DNA from 4 places in the Streptomyces sp. 2-1 genome. Region 1 is predicted to be linked to each of the others. Evidence: riboswitches for the same ligand, from Rfam matches in the RefSeq annotation. Region 1 holds a riboswitch; each other region holds the start of a gene.
What was found. A riboswitch is a leader RNA that binds a small molecule or an ion and turns the genes downstream of it on or off. The one in region 1 is predicted to bind cobalamin.
Positions count from the first base shown of each region.

Region 1 (4,433 bases):
GCCACTTCTGGCCCCGCCGTGCCCATGCCTGTGCCGGGCCCGTGCCGTGCGAAGGCGGGTTTGGTGTGGCGTTGCCCGGCTACTCGAGCCGCGTGTCACTAACAGAGCAGCAGGAACTCGTTCGTTTCCTTGAGGACCGGTTCGCCTGTGCGCAGGCCTGTACCGAGTGCGCACGGGTCTGCGCCCTGCGCGCGAGCCTCGCCGAACTCGACGGCCCCGACGACCAGCAGGAGTTGCGGCGCAAGGGCATCCTCTGCGCGGAGGTCTGCGACGCGACCTGCCGCGCCCTTGCCGAGCAGGTCACGCAGGCCGAGGCCGGGATGCGCGCCCAGGTGGAGTGGTGTCGTGCCGTCTGCCTGGAGACCGCCCACGTCTTCGACCGGAACCCCGGCGCCGAGAAGGGCGCCGAGGTCTGCCGCGCCTGCGCGCGTGCCTGTACGGAGTTCCTCGCCCTGCTGAGGTGAGGTCCGGCGCGGTGAGTCCCGAGCTGAGGTGCCGCGTCCCGAAGAGCCGTTCAGTCGGGCGGCGCCCGCCGTGGCCTCACTCTCCGAGCGATGTCCCGACCCGTACGTTCCAGCGCCCGGCCCGCCCGCTGAACTCCGTGGCGACCAACGGCGGCACGTCGACGCGCCAGAACGCCGACTCCGGGGCCCCGAGTGCCCGCACCACCCCGGCCCGTACGATCTCCGGCTCGACGACGGCGATGATCCGGACCGAGCCCGGTCCTGAACCCCCGGCCGAACCTGTGCCGGACCCCGCAGCCCCCGAACCCGGATCCGCCACCGTCTCCAGCCACTTCGCGACGCGCTCGCACAGCCCGGCCACCGACTCGCCGCCGTGCGGAGCGGACGACGGGTCCGCCAGCCAGCGCCCCACGGCCTCCGGTTCGCCGGTGCTCACCTCGGCGAGCGTCGCCCCGCGCCAGCGGCCCACGTCCAGGCCGGCCAGCTCCGGCGGCTCGGTGACGGCGAGGGCGTCGAGTCCGAGGGCCGCCGCCGTCTCCCGGCAGCGAACCGTGGGCGAGACCAGGACCTGGTCGGCGGCCGGCAGCGAGCCCGCGGCAGCCTCGGCGAGCCGCAGCCCGGCCGGGTCCAGGGGGCATCCGTCGTCGAAACGCGCCTCCCGCAACGCCGCGCTCATCGCTGGTGAGATCAACATCACTCGGCTGGTCATCGGCCCGCCCTCGCGTTCCACACGTGCTCAACACCCCTGTCCGTACCGGGAATTGGGGGCGTGACCAGGGCCCCGGCGCGCCCCCGGCATTCCGTGCGCCCTTGGCCGCGCCTCCGCTTCGCGGTACCTTCTCGTCGATATTGACGACGGTACGACGGAAGCCGGTGAGAATCCGGCACGGTCGCGCCACTGTAAGCCCCGAACAACCGCCTTCCACTGGGGGAGGCGGAGGTCGAGCAAGTCAGACCCGTGGCCGTCGTCCTGTGCACCACCGAGATGGGACGCGAGTTCCCCCAGGAGGTCCTGCCATGGCGCAGTCCGCCGTCGCTCAGCCGACCGTAACCACCCCCGACATGCCCGCAAAGCTGCCGATCGGCGCGATCGCTCCCTGGGCGGTCTTCCTCGGCATCCTGATGCTGGTGCTGCTCTACTTCGTCGGTGCCGAACAGGGCGCCACCTCCCTGGTCTCCGGCGAAGGCGTGCACGAGTGGGTGCACGACGCCCGCCACCTGCTCGGCTTCCCCTGCCACTGACGGCGACAAAGAACCGACAGGACAACAACCCAATGAACTCCGTCACCGTCAGAAATCTCCTGGTGCGGGGCATGCTCGCGGGTCTTGCCGCGGGCGTGCTCGCCCTGGTCGTCGCCTACTTCCTGGGCGAGCCCCGGGTGGACGAGGCCATCGCGTTCGAGGAGGCCCACGCCCACGAACACGGCGGCGAGGAACTCGTCAGCCGTGCCATGCAGTCCACCGGCGGCCTGTCCACCGGCGTCCTCGTCTACGGGGTCGCGTTCGGCGGCATCGCCGCCCTCGCGTACTGCTTCGCCCTCGGCAGGATCGGCCGCTTCGGGCCGCGCGCGAGCGCGCTGCTGCTGGCGGGCGCCGGTCTGGTCGCGGTCTACCTGGTGCCGTTCCTCAAGTACCCGGCGAACCCGCCCGCCGTCGGCGACCCCGACACCCTCAACCAGCGCACCGCGCTGTTCCTCCTGATGATCGTGCTCAGCGTGCTGCTGGCCGTCGCCGCGGTGATCCTCGGCAAGCGCCTCGCACCGCGCCTGGGCAACTGGAACGCCACTCTCGCGGCGGGCGCGTCCTTCGTGCTGGCCGTCGGCCTGGCGTACGCGTTCCTGCCGTCGTTCAACGAGGCGCCGGCGGGCTTCCCCGCCACGCTGCTGTGGCAGTACCGACTGGCGACCCTGGCCATCCAGGTGACCCTGTGGACCGCGTACGGCCTGTTCTTCGGGCTGCTCGCGGAGCGCGTGCTGGCTCCCAAGCCGGCCCGGGCCGAGGGCGAGAAGGCGCCCGAGGGGCGGGCAACTCCCGTCGCGCACTGATCCGTTCGCACCTCGAAGGGCCCCTGGAGCACCATCCCGGGGCCCTTCGTATGTGCGGGTGCGGCAGGTGCGTACGTCGTCGGCATTCCCAATTTCTGGAACACGTTCTACGGTGTGCGCCGTCAGGTCCGGGTGGCCGAACGAGCGGGCCAGTGGGAGCCAGGAGGCGCCGTGCATCTCGAATACACGCCGGAGCAGCAGCGGTTGCGCACGGAACTGCGCGCCTACTTCGCCGAGTTGGTCCCCGACGACGTACACGCCAGGTACGGCGACCCGGCGGCGCAGAAGCGCTTCTACCGCGAGACCATCCGCCGGCTCGGCTCCGACGGCTGGCTCGGCGTGGGCTGGCCGAAGGAGTACGGCGGGCGCGGTCTGACCCCGATGGAACAGTTCATCTTCTTCGACGAGGCCGCCCAGGCCGGCGTACCGCTGCCGCTGATGGCGCTCAACACGGTCGGGCCGACGATCATGCAGTTCGGAACCGACGAACAGAAGGGGTACTTCCTGCCGAAGATCCTCTCCGGCGAGCTCGACTTCGCGATCGGCTACAGCGAGCCCGACGCGGGCACGGACCTGGCCGCCCTGAAGACCAAGGCGGTCAGGGAGGGCGACGAGGACACCGGCCACTACACGGTCAACGGCCAGAAGGTCTGGACGACCAACGGCGACACCGCGGACTGGGTCTGGCTCGCCGTGCGCACCGACCCCGCCGCCCCGCCGCACAAGGGCATCACCATGCTCCTCGTGCCGACCTCCGACCCCGGCTACTCCTGCACGATCATCAACACCCTCGCCTCGCACGACACCACCGCGAGCTACTACGAGAACATCCGAGTCCCCGCGTCCCGCCGGGTCGGCCAGGAGAACAAGGGCTGGCGGCTGATCACCAACCAGCTCAACCACGAGCGGGTCACCCTCGCCGCGCACGGCACCATGGCCATCCGCGCCCTGCACGACGTACAGCGCTGGGCCATGGAGACCAAGCTCGCCGACGGCCGCCGCGTCGTCGACCTCCCCTGGGTGCGCCGCCGCCTCGCCCAAACCCACACGAAGCTCGACGCGATGAAACTCCTCAACTGGCAGATGGTGAACGCCGTCCAGGAGGGCACGCTCACCCCGCAGGACGCCTCCGCCGTGAAGGTGTACGGCTCGGAGGTCCGCCGGGACGCCTACGCCTGGCTCATGGAGGTCGTCGCCGTGGCCGGTGTGCTCAAGGAGGGCTCCGCGGGAGCCGTGCTCCATGGCGAACTGGAGCGCGGCTACCGCTCGGCCGTGATCTTCACCTTCGGCGGCGGCAACAACGAGATCCAGCGGGAGATCATCTCGTGGATCGGTCTGGGCATGCCGAGGGTGCGGCGGTAGCCGGGTGTGACGAGGATTTTTAGTTGGCACAAAAGAGGGATGGTTGGCACCAAGATCACGGCTGTTGTCACAGGTGTCGACGCATCACCTCGATGCACGTGGCGCGGGCTGCGTTCGACCGGTCCCGGGGGTACGGGAGTCCGAGGTTCATACTGCTGTCCCTCGATCTGGAGCCATGCCTGGTGAAAGGCCATTCGTGCCAGCAGGCTGCTGACCTCGTCTGTGAGCTGTTGCTGTACGGCGGACGAGGAATCCGGTCGGCACCGTATGCGGTATGGCATCTCCAGGTACTCCTCGACCGCCGTCAGCGCTTCGGCGAAGCTCTTGGCTCGGTGTTCCCTTCGTACGACCCGTTGGCTGCGGGCGTAGGTCAGGAAGGCGCCGAGGAGGGCGATGCACGGGACGATCAGCGCGGCTGTCTGGGCCCAGGTCCAGCCGCTGTCTGTCGCTTGTCGCCGAGATGGCCTGCACACGTCACTCCCTGGGATGCCGTGCGGGCATCCTCCACCAACCACTGGCCGCCGGACTCACCGCCGGTGAGCCGCCAGTAGTGCTCGAGGAA
Region 1 is NZ_CP183383.1:1,315,539-1,319,971, reverse strand. Features, by position in the region: gene ACN20J_RS05950 (ferredoxin) at 93-464, shown strand; gene ACN20J_RS05945 (histidine phosphatase family protein) at 541-1,173, opposite strand; cobalamin riboswitch at 1,304-1,446, shown strand; gene ACN20J_RS05940 (CbtB domain-containing protein) at 1,482-1,706, shown strand; gene ACN20J_RS05935 (CbtA family protein) at 1,739-2,509, shown strand; gene ACN20J_RS05930 (acyl-CoA dehydrogenase family protein) at 2,681-3,871, shown strand.

Region 2 (4,433 bases), 6.0 Mb from region 1:
GTTCAGCGACTGGGACTGGTCCAGGAACGGGGTCCGGGCGGCGGCCATGTCGATCAGGTCGCGCTGCGGGATCTCCCACGCCGTGCGGTACAGATCGCGCACGTCCTGCGGCACCCAGGTGAATCCCTGCACAGAGCCGTTCGACTCGCGCAGCGCCTCCCGGGTCTGCGCGTCCCACACGCCGAGCTTCTTCAGCTCCGCCACCAGGTAGGAGTTGACCTGGAGGAACTCGCCGGAGAGGGTCTCGCGCTTGAAGAGGTTGGAGACCTGCGGCTCGATGCACTCGTAGACGCCCGCGATGGACGCGATCGTCGCGGTGGGCGCGATCGCGAGCAGCAGCGAGTTGCGCATGCCGACCGAGGTGATCCGCTCCCGCAGCGCGGCCCAGCGCTCCGGCCAGTTCAGTTCCACGTCGTAGTGGTCGGGGTGCAGCACGCCCTGCGCCGTACGGGTCTTCTCCCAGGCGGGCAGCGGGCCGTTGCGCTCGGCGAGGTCGGCGGACGCCTCGTACGCGGCGAGCATGACGCGCTCGGCGATCTTGGTGGAGAGCGCCTTGGCCTCGGCGGAGTCGAAGGGCAGCCGCAGCTTGAAGAAGACGTCCTGCAGACCCATCGCGCCCAGGCCCACCGGCCGCCACTTGGCGTTGGAGCGGCCCGCCTGCTCGGTCGGGTAGAAGTTGATGTCGACGACCCGGTCGAGGAAGGTGACGGCGGTACGGACGGTCGCGTCCAGCCGCTCCCAGTCGATGTCACCGGTGGCCGTGTCCACGAACGCGCCGAGGTTGACCGACCCGAGGTTGCAGACCGCCGTCTCCCCGTCGTCCGTGACCTCCAGGATCTCCGTGCAGAGGTTGGAGGAGTGGACCGTGTGGCCGGGCAGCGCGGTCTGGTTGGCCGTGCGGTTGGCGGCGTCCTTGAAGGTCATCCAGCCGTTGCCGGTCTGCGCGAGGGTGCGCATCATGCGGCCGTACAGGTCGCGGGCCGGGATGGTCTTCTTGGCGAGGCCCTGGTCCTCCGCCTTGCGGTAGGCGGCGTCGAACTCCTCGCCCCACAGGTCGACCAGCTCGGGCACGTCGGCCGGCGAGAACAGCGACCACACGCGGTCCTCGTTCACCCGGCGCATGAACTCGTCCGGGATCCAGTGCGCGAGGTTCAGGTTGTGCGTACGCCGGGCGTCCTCACCGGTGTTGTCGCGCAGCTCCAGGAACTCCTCGATGTCGGAGTGCCACGTCTCCAGGTAGACCGCCGCCGCGCCCTTGCGCCGGCCGCCCTGGTTCACTGCCGCGACCGAGGCGTCGAGCGTCTTCAGGAACGGGACGATGCCGTTGGAGTGCCCGTTCGTGCCGCGGATCAGCGAACCCCTGGAACGGACCCGGGAGTACGCGATGCCGATGCCGCCCGCGTGCTTCGAGAGCCGGGCCACCTGGTGGTAGCGGTCGTAGATGGAGTCCAGCTCGTCCAGCGGGGAGTCGAGGAGGTAGCAGGACGACATCTGGGGGTGCCGCGTACCGGAGTTGAAGAGCGTGGGGGAGGACGGCAGGTAGTCGAGGCGGCTCATCAGCCGGTACAGCGCGGCCACTTCGTCGAGGGCGCGGGTCGTGTCGTCCTCGGCGAGGCCGCTCGCCACGCGCAGCATGAAGTGCTGGGGCGTCTCGATGACGGACCGCGTGATCGGGTGCCGCAGCAGATACCGGCTGTGCAGCGTGCGCAGGCCGAAGTAGCCGAAGCGGTCGTCGCCCTCGAGGTCGATCAGCGCGTCCAGACGGGCCGCGTGGGTCCGTACGAACTCGGCGGTGCGGTCGGCGATCAGGCCCTCGCGGTGGCCGACCGCGACGGACTCGGAGAAGGACCTGACCCCCTGTGAGGCGGCCTCCTCGGCGATGCCGATCGTCAGCAGGCGGGCGGCCAGCTTCGAGTACACGGGGTCCTCGGAGATGAGGCCCGCGGCCGACTCCGTGGCCAGCTCGCGCAGCTCCGCGGTGATCCCGTCGGCCCCCACGGAGGACCGGCCGCGCAGCGCGGCGGCGGCGACCCTGCCGGGATCGGCGTCGGGAAGGTCGGCGGTGAGGTCGGTCAGGGTCCGCAGCAACACGGTTCCCGGTCCGTCGGCCTCGGCCCTGTCCTGCTGGTACTGGGGCGCTTTCGCTGAGACCGGATCGGCTGGCGCGATGGTCACGTGGGGCTCTCCCTCGCTCGGCACGGGGCCTGCGGGGAGGGGGGATCGGGGCACACGGGGGTACACGCTCTGCGCAGCGGTACGCCGCGTCCACCGGCCCACTCCGCGAGGCCCGGACGTCATGGCACCCGGGCCGGGCGGCCTGGGCACGCTGTCGGCAGGTCCTCGGACTGACCAGGCGCACGGCTCTCCTCTGGGGACAGACATGCACAAGTACACCGTTGCGGGACAGTTCCGGATTCGCACCGGATTCCCCTGCGGCGACAGCGAGCATGAGCATACATCTTGTGCCGGGCTCGGGAAGCACCCCCACATGTTGTGTCGTGTCGGCTTCGGAGGGTGTCAGAGTGTCAACTCGTAGGTGAGCAGCATGATGTCGTCGAGGTCCGGGATCGGGTTCCAGTCGCGGTCGGGGGCGCGGGTGAAGCCGAGGCGTCCGTAGATGCGATGGGCGCTGTGCATGGTGCGCTGGGTGGAGAGCACGACGCGTACGCAGCCGTCCGTGGCCCGGGCGCGGTCGACACAGGCGCGTACGAGAGCCTCGCCCGCCCCGTGTCCGCGGGCCTCCGTGGCGACCGCCAGCATCCGTATCTCGGCCTCGCCCTCGCGCGCGATGTCGGCCATCGGCCCGCCGGACGGGACGAAGGTCACGCCGCCGACGACCCGCTCGCCCGTGCCCGTCCCCAGGACGGCCACGAGTACGTCGGCGGCGGCGGCCCGCTTCGCCACGTCCCGCAGCTCGCCCAGATACTCGTCGCTCTCCCCGAAGTCGAGGAGCCCGTCCCCCAGATAGGCCTGCGCGGTGATCTCGCCCACAGCCTCGTACTCCTCGGGCCTCGCCCGCCTGATCACGATGTCCATGCCTGGCAGTGTGCCCGAGGGGTACGGCGTGGAGCGCCGAGTTTTTCCCGCACCCCGGCCGGGGGCATCCAGCCGGGGTCGTCCAAGGGGGCTCAGCCCACGGCCGGCCACTGCGGGAGGGTCGTGACGAAGTCCTTCGTGAAGTCGCGTGGGCCCGGGCCGAGGGCCACGCGGCCGGTGTGGCGGGTGCGGGCGGTCAGGGCGGGCGACTCGGTGTAGTAGTTCCGCTGGGCGGCCGAGGGGACGAACACGGTCTGGCCGCGGGTGAGTTCGCTGGAGCACTCGACGACGACGGCTCCCTCCGCGAGCGTCACGAACGACTCGTCCGCGCACACGCCCACGGCGAGCGGGTCGTGCAGCGGGCAGGTGTCGCCTCCGCCGTGGCGGCGGTAGGAGTCGATGTAGACCCGCAGCAGCCGGGCCGCGAGCGCCGCGCCCTCCCCGGCCGCCTCCAGCGCGGCGAGGTCGGCGGGGCCGAAGAGCCAGCGGTGCGAGGCGTCCAGGTCGACCATGGTGAACGGGATGCCGGAGGAGAGCACCACCTCGGCGGCGTCCGGGTCCGCCCACATGTTGAACTCGGCGACCGGGGTGATGTTTCCGGGCACCTGCGCGTTGCCGCCCATGAACACGAACTTCTTCACACGGCGGGCGAAGGCCGGGTCCTCCAGGAGCGCGATCGCCACGTTGGTGAGCGGGCCGGTCGCGCACACGGTCAGCTCGCCCTCGTGCTCCCGGGAGAGCCGCAGCAGCGCCTGTGCGGAGGACTCCGTCGGGTGTGCGGCGGTCGAGTCGGGCAGCGTCTCGTGGCCGAGGCCCGCGGGGCCGTGGAAGTGGTCTGCGGCCGTGTACGGGAGGCGGGTCAGCGGGCGGCCCGCTCCGCGGTGGACCGGGACGTCCGTGTCGATGCGGAGGGCTCTCGCCAGGGCGCGGGCGTTGCGGTACGTCTGCTCGACGGGGAGGTTGCCGCCCACGGAGGTGTAGGCCCTGAGGTCCCACCTGCCCGTGCCGAGCAGGTACTGGAGGGCCACGGCGTCGTCTATCCCGGGATCACTGTCAAGGACGATCGGATCGCGAACGGTCACACGGACCAGCGTAACGGCGGACTCCCGTGCCGCCAGGGGCAGTTGTCGCCCCCGCCGCCCTTACCCATTCCCGTCCCTTTCGGGGGCCAGCCCCCGAACCCCCGCTCCTCAAACGCCGGAGAGGCTGCTGAGGGTGGGTGGGGTTTGCGGGGTGGGATGTGTGCGGGTGAGTCGTGGCTGGGTGCGCAGTTCCCCGCGCCCCTTTTAGGGGCGCGGGGAACTGCGCAATCTTTTGGGGGTTCGGGGGCGGAGCCCCTGAGTAAGGGACGGGAATGGGTAAGGGCGGCGGGGGCGATAAAGCCCGGCCGCCCCCGC
Region 2 is NZ_CP183383.1:7,324,236-7,328,668, forward strand. Features, by position in the region: gene ACN20J_RS32345 (ribonucleoside-diphosphate reductase subunit alpha) at 1-2,175, opposite strand, end outside; cobalamin riboswitch at 2,314-2,485, opposite strand; gene ACN20J_RS32350 (GNAT family N-acetyltransferase) at 2,518-3,036, opposite strand; gene ACN20J_RS32355 (nucleoside hydrolase) at 3,129-4,118, opposite strand.
Region 2: another riboswitch for cobalamin. It lies ahead of ACN20J_RS32345 (ribonucleoside-diphosphate reductase subunit alpha); the one in region 1 lies ahead of ACN20J_RS05940 (CbtB domain-containing protein).

Region 3 (4,433 bases), 7.5 Mb from region 1:
ATGTCGCCGGCCAGGATCGGCGGACGGACGTAACGGGTGCCGTAGGACTGCACCCAGCCGTGCTGCGTGGCGAGATAGCCGGTGAGCTGCTCGGCGAAGTACTGGACCATGTCGTTGCGTTCGGCCTCGCCGTGCACCAGGACGTCCAGGCCGGTCTTCTCCTGGAAGGAGATCACCTCCTGGATCTCGGCCTTGATGCGCTCCTCGTAGCCTGCCGTGTCGATGCGCCCGGCCCGCAGGTCGGCGCGGGCGACGCGCAGTTCGGCGGTCTGCGGGAAGGAGCCGATGGTGGTGGTCGGGAGGAGGGGCAGGCCCAGGTGGGCGCGCTGTGCGGCGGCTCGTTCGCCGTACGGCTGGGAGCGGCGGGCGTCGGTGTCCGTGACCGCGCCGACCCGCGTCCGTACGGCCGGGTCGCGGGTGATGGGTGAGTTCGCGCGGGAGGCCAGGGCGGCCCGGTTGGCGGCGAGTTCGCCGGTGATCGATCCCGTGCCCTGGGCGAGCCCCTTGGCGAGGGTGACGATCTCGGCCGTCTTCTGCCGGGCGAAGGCGAGCCAGCGCAGGATCTGCGGCTCGATGTCCCGTTCGGTGGTGGCGTCGAGCGGCACGTGGAGCAGTGAGCAGGACGCGGCCACGTCGACCCGGTCGGCCAGCCCCAGCAGGGTGCCGAGCGTGGCGAGGGACTTCGTGAGGTCGTTGACCCAGATGTTGCGGCCGTTGACGACACCGGCGATCAGGCGCTTGCCGGGCAGCCCGCCCACGGCGGCGAGCGCGTCCAGGTTGGCGGCGGCGGCCTCGGTGAAGTCGAGGGCGAGACCCTCGACCGGAGCCTTGGCCAGCACCGGCAGGGCGTCGCCGAGCCGGTCGAAGTAGGAGGCGACCAGCAGCTTCGGACGGTCGGTGGGCGCGCCGAGGTCGCGGTAGGCGCGCGTGGCCGCGTTGAGTTCGGCGGGCGTACGGTCCTGGACCAGGGCCGGTTCGTCGAGCTGCACCCACTCCGCGCCCGCCGCCCGCAGATCGGAGAGGACCTCGGCGTACACCGGCAGCAGTCGGTCGAGCAGGGTCAGCGGGTCGAAGTCGGCGGCCACACCGGGCGCGGGCTTGGCGAGCAGCAGATACGTGACGGGGCCGACGAGGACCGGCCGGGCGGTGAGGCCGAGCGCGAGGGCTTCGCGGAGCTCGGCGACCTGCTTGGCGGAGTCGGCCGTGAAGACGGTGTCCGGGCCCAACTCCGGCACCAGATAGTGGTAGTTGGTGTCGAACCACTTCGTCATCTCCAGCGGCGCCACGTCCTGGGTGCCACGGGCCATCGCGAAGTAGCCGTCGAGTACGTCGGCCTCGACCGCGGCGCGGTGGCGCCCGGGGATCGCGCCGACCATGACGCTGGTGTCCAGGACATGGTCGTAGTACGAGAAGTCGCCGGTCGGCACTTCCTGGATGCCGGCCTCGGCCAGCTGCCGCCAGTTGGCGCGGCGCAGTTCGGCGGCGGTGGCCCGGAGGGCGTCGGCGTCGACGCGACCCTTCCAGTACCCCTCGATCGCCTTCTTCAGTTCCCGGCCCCTGCCCTGACGGGGGTAGCCGTACACGGTGGCCCGTGCCGCCGCGGCTGCGGACTTCGATGTCACGGAACTCTCCTTCGCGAGATGTCTCCCTGAGATCCCGGGACGGACGTGAGCGCGAAGGGGTGACGCACCCGGCGGAGACACCTCGCGCGGCAAGGCGCGGTCGTCCACCGGATATGTACGCCGACCCGCCCACGAGGTCACCGGGATGTCCGTACGCGATCGGTCACGTACGGGCAGATGGCAGGTCTTCGGACTCGCGAGCACGCCCTCCGTACGGAGGACACCTACTGGCCGTCGCTTCCCAGGTCCCGCTTCTCGGGGCCCAGTGCGTATGACGGCGGTCGTTCCCGCTCACCGCTGCGGGGCAGTCCCGGATTCCCACCGGGTTCCCTCTTGCGACGCATCCCGCCTGGCGGACGGGGCGAACCAGCTGCACAGGCCAGCCTATGCCCTGCCGTCAACTGCCTGGCTGCCGGACGGCGTCGTACACGTGGAACCCGCGGCCCGCCTTACGGCCCTCGACCTCGACAGCGCCTCCGCCGCCACCCCCATCGGTATGGGCTGCCGCGTCTGCGAACGCCTCGACTGCCCCCAGCGTGCCGCACCGCCCCTGGGCCGCCCGCTGCGGATCGACCAGAACAGCAGCACGTTCGTCCCGTACCCGGTGGCGCACCGACCGGAGTGAACACGCGTGACTCGGCGCCGCGCGGTCGGCCGCGCTCCGGCTCAGTCCGTCTCGCCGCCGAACGCCCGCAGAATGCGCTCGGCGGCGAGTGTGGCCGTCAACTCGCCGTCCCTGACCTGCTGTTCGAGACCGGGTCCGAGGGAGCGTACGGCGGGGTCGGCGTGCAGGCGGCCGAGAAGTTCGTCGCGCACCATCGTCCAGGTCCAGTCGACCTGCTGGTCACGGCGTTTGGCGGCGAGGCGGCCGGTCGAGTCGAGGAGTGCGCGGTGCTGTTCGAGGCGCTCCCAGACCGTGTCCAGGCCGGTCGACTCACGGGCGCTGCAACTCAGCACCGGTGGCGTCCAGGCGGCGTCGGCGGGATGCATCAGCCGCAGTGCGCCCGCCAACTCCCTTGCCGCGCCCCGGGCTTCGCGCTCGTGCGGTCCGTCCGCCTTGTTGACGGCGATCACGTCGGCCAGCTCCAGGACACCCTTCTTGATGCCCTGCAACTGGTCCCCGGTACGGGCGAGGGTGAGGAGCAGGAAGGAGTCGACCATGTTCGCGACGGCGGTCTCGGACTGGCCGACGCCGACCGTCTCCACGAGTACGACGTCGTAGCCGGCCGCCTCCATCACCACGATCGACTCCCGGGTGGCCTTCGCGACTCCGCCGAGTGTGCCGGCGGTCGGGGAGGGCCGGATGAAGGCCGCCGGATCGACGGCCAGCCGTTCCATGCGCGTCTTGTCACCCAGGATGGATCCGCCCGTCCGGCTCGACGACGGGTCGACGGCGAGCACCGCGACCCGGTACCCGAGCGAGGTGAGCAGCGTGCCGAACGCGTCGATGAACGTCGACTTGCCCACGCCCGGCACACCGCTGATGCCGATCCGCCGCGCCTTCCCGCTGTGCGGCAGCAGCTCGGTCAGCAACTCCTGTGCCATCGCGCGGTGTTGGGGCCTCGTCGACTCGACGAGCGTGATGGCACGCGCCACCAGCGCCCGCTTCCCGTCGAGCACGCCCTTCACATAGCTGTCGAGGTCGATCGCCATGGGGCTCAGAGGCCGTGGCCGAGGTCGGTGGTCAGGCGCTCGACCAGGTCGTACGCCGCGTCCGGGATCACCGTCCCGGGCGGGAAGACGGCCGCCGCGCCCATCTCGATCAGCGTGGGCACGTCCTGCGGCGGAATCACCCCGCCGACCACGATCATGATGTCCTCGCGCCCCTCCTCCGCGAGCTGCTCCCGCAACGCCGGTACGAGGGTCAGGTGCCCGGCGGCCAGCGAGGAGACGCCCACGATGTGCACGTCCGCCTCGACGGCCTGGCGGGCCACCTCGCCGGGGGTCTGGAACAGCGGGCCGACGTCCACGTCGAAGCCGAGGTCGGCGAAGGCAGTCGCGATCACCTTCTGGCCGCGGTCGTGGCCGTCCTGGCCCATCTTGGCGACCAGGATGCGCGGACGGCGCCCCTCGGCCTCCTCGAAGGACTCCACCAGCGTGCGCGTGCGCTCGACGGACGGGGACGCTCCGGCTTCGTTGCGGTACACACCGGAGATCGTACGGATCTGGCTCGCGTGCCGCCCGTACACCTTCTCCAGGGCGTCGGAGATCTCCCCGACGGTGGCCTTCGCGCGGGCCGCGTTCACGGCGAGCTCCAGCAGGTTGCCCTCACCGCCAGCGGCCCGGGTCAGGGCGTCCAGCGAGTCCTGGCAGGCCCGCTCGTCGCGCTCCGCGCGCAGCCGCCGCAGCTTCTCGATCTGCTGGGTGCGTACGGAGGAGTTGTCGACCTTGAGGACGTCGATCTGCTCGTCGGTCTCCACGCGGTACTTGTTCACGCCGATGACCGGCTGGCGCCCGGAGTCGATGCGGGCCTGGGTGCGGGCCGCGGCCTCCTCGATGCGCAGCTTGGGGATGCCCGCGTCGATGGCCTTGGCCATACCGCCCGCCGCCTCGACCTCCTCGATGTGCTGCCAGGCCCGGCGCGCCAGGTCGTACGTCAGCTTCTCGATGTACGCGCTGCCGCCCCACGGGTCGATCACCCGGGTGGTGCCGGACTCCTGCTGGATCAGCAGCTGGGTGTTGCGGGCGATGCGCGCGGAGAAGTCGGTGGGCAGGGCGAGCGCCTCGTCGAGGGCGTTGGTGTGCAGCGACTGGGTGTGGCCCTGGGTGGCGGCCATTGCCTCCACGCACGTACGCGTCACGTTGTTGAAG
Region 3 is NZ_CP183383.1:8,861,707-8,866,139, forward strand. Features, by position in the region: gene metE (5-methyltetrahydropteroyltriglutamate--homocysteine S-methyltransferase) at 1-1,622, opposite strand, end outside; cobalamin riboswitch at 1,784-2,008, opposite strand; partial or broken gene ACN20J_RS38975 (short-chain fatty acyl-CoA regulator family protein) at 2,077-2,247, shown strand; gene meaB (methylmalonyl Co-A mutase-associated GTPase MeaB) at 2,289-3,275, opposite strand; gene scpA (methylmalonyl-CoA mutase) at 3,281-4,433, opposite strand, start outside.
Region 3: another riboswitch for cobalamin. It lies ahead of metE (5-methyltetrahydropteroyltriglutamate--homocysteine S-methyltransferase); the one in region 1 lies ahead of ACN20J_RS05940 (CbtB domain-containing protein).

Region 4 (4,433 bases), 2.4 Mb from region 1:
CCGGCCGCCGGCTCCGCGCGATCTGGACGCCGGGCCACACCCCCGGCCATGTCTGCCTCCACCTGGAGGAGGCCCACCCGGCCCAACTCCCGGGCCACGGGCGCCTGTTCTCCGGCGACCACCTCCTGCCGAGGATCACTCCGCACATCGGCCTGTACGAGGACCCGGACGACGAGACCGTCGCCGACCCGCTCGGCGACTACCTCGACTCCCTGGAACGGATCGGCCGCCTCGAACCGGCCGAGGTCCTCCCGGCCCACCTGCACGCCTTCACCGACGCCCCGGCCCGCGTAAGGGAGTTGCTCGACCACCACGAGTCCCGCCTCACCGACCTGCGCTCCCTCCTCGTCACCCCGCTCACCTCCTGGCAGCTCGCCGTCCGCATGGAGTGGAACCGCCCGTGGGACGACATCCCCTACGGATCACGGAACATCGCCGTCTCGGAGGCGGAGGCCCACCTGCGCCGACTGGTGAAACTGGGCCACGCGGAGGCGGTCCCGGGGAGCGATCCGGTGACGTACGTGGCCGTTTGAACCTGCCCCTCGGGCGGCAGGGCATGGTGCATGCCCTGCGGCTCCAGGTGGAAGCGTCCGCGCAGGAGCCGGGACGGACAGGAGCTAGTCCAGCAACCTGCGGATCAACTCCCCCGCCTCACCCAGGAGTTCGACCTCGTGGCGGCTCATTGTCGGGTTGGCGGCCCGCTGTCCCGTCGCCCAGCCGAGGCCGCCGTCCGGGCCCGTCAGGAGTGCCGGGTCGGGGCAGTCGGCCAGCAGCGCCGACAGCATCTCCTCGGCCAGGGGCGCGCGGGGATCGTCGTCGACGGCCACCTGGGCCACGATCACGGCGGACATGCTCCAGTCGTGGCCGGGCGGGCCCTCGTCGGTGTTGGCCCAGTCGATCACCATGGGTCCGGCCGGGGTGAGGAGCACGTTCTCCGGGTGCAGGTCCAGGTGGAGGACGCGTACGGCGGGGTCCGTGGAGCGGCGGGCCGGGATCGCGTGCAGGTCGCGCAGGAGCCGCGCGAGCGCCAACCCCGCCTCCCCGGCGGTGAGTTGGCCTGCTACCAGCGCCTCGACCACGGTCGGCCCGTACAGCCGCTCCATCACGAGGTCGGTGCGCGGGCGCGCCTCCGCCGCCCGCACGCGCGGCACGGGATAGCCGTGGCCCCGTACGTACTCCATGACGGCCGCCTCGGCCGGCGCGTCCCCGTAGCCGTCCCGGTACCGGCGCAGCACCCACTCCCCGCCGGAGCCGTCACCGAGTCCGTCGTGGCCGTCGCGATCGCCGAGCGCGTAGACATCCGCCGTGCGCCCCGAACCGAGCAGGCGGCCGGCCCCCGCAGGTATCCCCATGGGCAGAAGCTACCCGGAGCCGCCGCCCGGCCTCACAGGCAGCCTCACGGACAGCCCCACAGGCGACCCCACGGCCGCCCCTCAGGGTCTTGCTACGGGCCGGTACAGTGAGCGGGTCGTCATCACAGTCGTACGGGGGGAAGCCGGTGCAAATCCGGCGCTGACCCGCAACCGTGTGCCGCCCGGCCGATCGGTCGATCACTGGATCCGTGGATCAATGGATCAATGGATCAGCCGATCAGGGGCGGTGAGCCGGACTGCCCCGTACGGACGTGACCGGCTCGCGTCACCGGGACCGCCGGTGACCGGCACCGTCGAGGCATACGGGGCCGAGCCGCCTTGGATTCCAGGCTGCCCGGCTCCCTGACCGGGAAAGGCATCCGCCGATCATGTTTGTCCGCCGCAGCGCAGCGGTACTGGCCGCCACCGCCGTGATCGGTACGGCGTTCGCGCCGGCCGCCCTCGCCGACGAGTCGCCCGGCGCGAGCCCGTCCCAGGCGTTCCCCTCCGCCCTGTACGGCAGCACCGACCCCACCTACGACGGCGTCTGGCGGCAGTCGCTCGCGCTGCTCGCCCAGGACACCGTGGATGTGAAGCCCGCGAAGAAGTCCGTCGACTGGCTCGTCGGCCAGCAGTGCGAGAGCGGGGCCTTCACGGCGTACCGCCCCGACCCGAGCGCCAAGTGCGACGCCAAGACCAAGGTCGACACGAACAGCACGGCCGCCGCGCTGCAGGCCCTGGAGGCCCTCGACGCGAGCGACGCCGTGACGGGCGCGGCCGTGAAGTGGCTGAAGTCCGTGCAGAACAAGGACGGCGGCTGGGGCTACTTCCCCGGCACGCCCAGCGACACCAACTCGACGTCCGTCGTGATCGGGGCCCTGGACGCCGGGGACACCGACCCGAAGGACGTGCCCTCGAAGGACGACCGGACGCCGTACGACGCCCTGCTCGGCCTCTCCGTCCCCTGCGACGAGACCGGCGGCGGCGCCTTCGCCTTCCAGCCGGACAAGAAGGGCAAGCTCGCGGCGAACGCGGACGCCACGGCGGCCGGGGTACTGGGCGCGCTCGGCGAGGGCCTGGACGCCGATCCCGACGAGGACGGCGCCGACAAGGCATCCCCGAAGGCGTCCGAGTGCGCGGGCGGTGACTCCTTCACGATCGAGGACGCGGCGGCCAACGGCGCCCGGTACCTCGCGGGCGCGGTCGCCAAGAACGGCTACCTGAAGTCGTCCCTCCCCGGCGCCGAGGACCAGCCCGACTACGGCAACACCGCCGACACGGTCGTCGCGCTCGCCGCCGCCGGCCGCACGGCCGACACCGAGAAGCCGCTGGCCTGGCTGGAGAAGAACTCCGGTACCTGGGCGGCGAAGAGCGGCCCGGCGGCGTACGCACAGCTGATCTTCGCGGCGAACGCCACCGGCACGGACCCGCGCGCCTTCGGCGGCGCCGACCTCGTGAAGCAGCTCGGCGCGACCGGCCCCGCGGCAACGTCCTCCGACGCCTCCACCGCCCCGGCGAACGGCAAGAGTGACGAGGCAGATGCTTCGGACGAGGACGACGGCGGGGTCAGCCTCTGGTGGATCATCGGGGTCGGCCTGGTCGGCGGCATCGGAATCGGCTTCCTCCTCAGCGGCCGTAACAAGAAGCAGCAGCCGTGACCTGCCGCCGCCTGGTTCTGCCGGTCCTGTGTCTCCTGCTCGCCGTCCTCGGCACGGCGGGGCAGGCCCAGGCGGTCGGCTACCGCTACTGGTCCTTCTGGGACCGGAATTCCACCGCCGATACTGCCGATACGGCCGACACGTGGGTGTACGCGACCCAGGGGCCGTCGACCGCCCGCCCCTCGGACGGTGACGTCCAGGGGTTCCGTTTCTCGGTGAGCGAGGACTCCAAGGACTCGGCGAAGCCGCGCGGCACCGCCGACTTCGCGACGATCTGCGCGAAGACGCCCGCACGGGAGGGGTCCAAGCGGGTCGGCCTTGTCCTCGACTTCGGCACGCCCGCGGACGCCCCGTCCGGCTCGACCCCGCCCCGCCCCCGCACGGCCTGCGCCCGCGTGGACGACGACGCCACGACCGCGGACGCCCTCGCCGCCGTCGCCAAGCCGCTCCGCTACGACACGAACGCCCTGCTCTGCGCCATCGCGGGCTACCCGACCACGGGCTGCGGAGAGCCGGTCGCGGACGACCGCCCGAAGGCTTCGGCGTCGCCCGGCGAGGAGGCGGAGAGCAATTCCGCCGACGGGGACGACAACGGCGGCCCCTCGCTGGGCCTACTGACCGGAATCGCCGCGGTAGCAGCCCTGGGCACGGCAGCGGTATGGCAAGCCCGCCGCCGCCGGGGTTGACGGGCCTGTGCAATGACCGCCAGCAAGGACGACCGACACCGGGGACGCAATACCGCAGCTACAAGTGCTGTGGGCAGGCGTTCCGCAGGGCGGAACGGGTGGGCACAGCCCATGGCACCGGGCACCCGATCCAGAAAAGTCCAACACAGACTCACCGCCCCACAAGCAACCAGAACCAACGCAATCCACCCAGGCGCCTGGTGGCTCTGGGCCCTCGGCCTGGGAACAGCCGCCTCCCGCACCACGAACCCCCTCCTCCTGGCCCTCCTGATCGGCGTAGCCGGCTATGTAGTAGCGGCCCGCCGAACAGAGGCCCCCTGGGCCCACTCCTACGGCGCTTTCGTAAAACTGGCCCTCGCCGTCCTGGCCATCCGCCTCGCCTTCGCGGTCATCCTCGGCTCCCCCATCCCCGGCACCCACACCCTCCTCACCCTCCCCGAACTCCCCCTCCCGGCCTGGGCGGAGGGCATCCGCATCGGAGGCCGAGTCACCGCCGAAGGCCTGACCTTCGCCCTCTACGACGGCCTGAAACTCGCCACCCTCCTCATCTGCGTAGGCGCCGCGAACGCCCTCGCGAACCCGGCCCGCCTCCTCAAATCCCTCCCAGGAGCCTTGTACGAAGCGGGAGTTGCCGTAGTGGTGGCCCTCACCTTCGCCCCGAACCTGATCGCGGACGTCCAACGCCTGCGCGCCGCCCGCCGCCTCCGAGGCCGCCCGGACAAGGGCCTGCGCGGCCT
Region 4 is NZ_CP183383.1:3,682,197-3,686,629, forward strand. Features, by position in the region: gene ACN20J_RS16275 (MBL fold metallo-hydrolase) at 1-533, shown strand, start outside; gene ACN20J_RS16280 (phosphotransferase) at 618-1,352, opposite strand; cobalamin riboswitch at 1,449-1,633, shown strand; gene ACN20J_RS16285 (prenyltransferase/squalene oxidase repeat-containing protein) at 1,742-3,010, shown strand; gene ACN20J_RS16290 (SCO2322 family protein) at 3,007-3,696, shown strand; gene ACN20J_RS16295 (energy-coupling factor transporter transmembrane component T) at 3,808-4,433, shown strand, end outside.
Region 4: another riboswitch for cobalamin. It lies ahead of ACN20J_RS16285 (prenyltransferase/squalene oxidase repeat-containing protein); the one in region 1 lies ahead of ACN20J_RS05940 (CbtB domain-containing protein).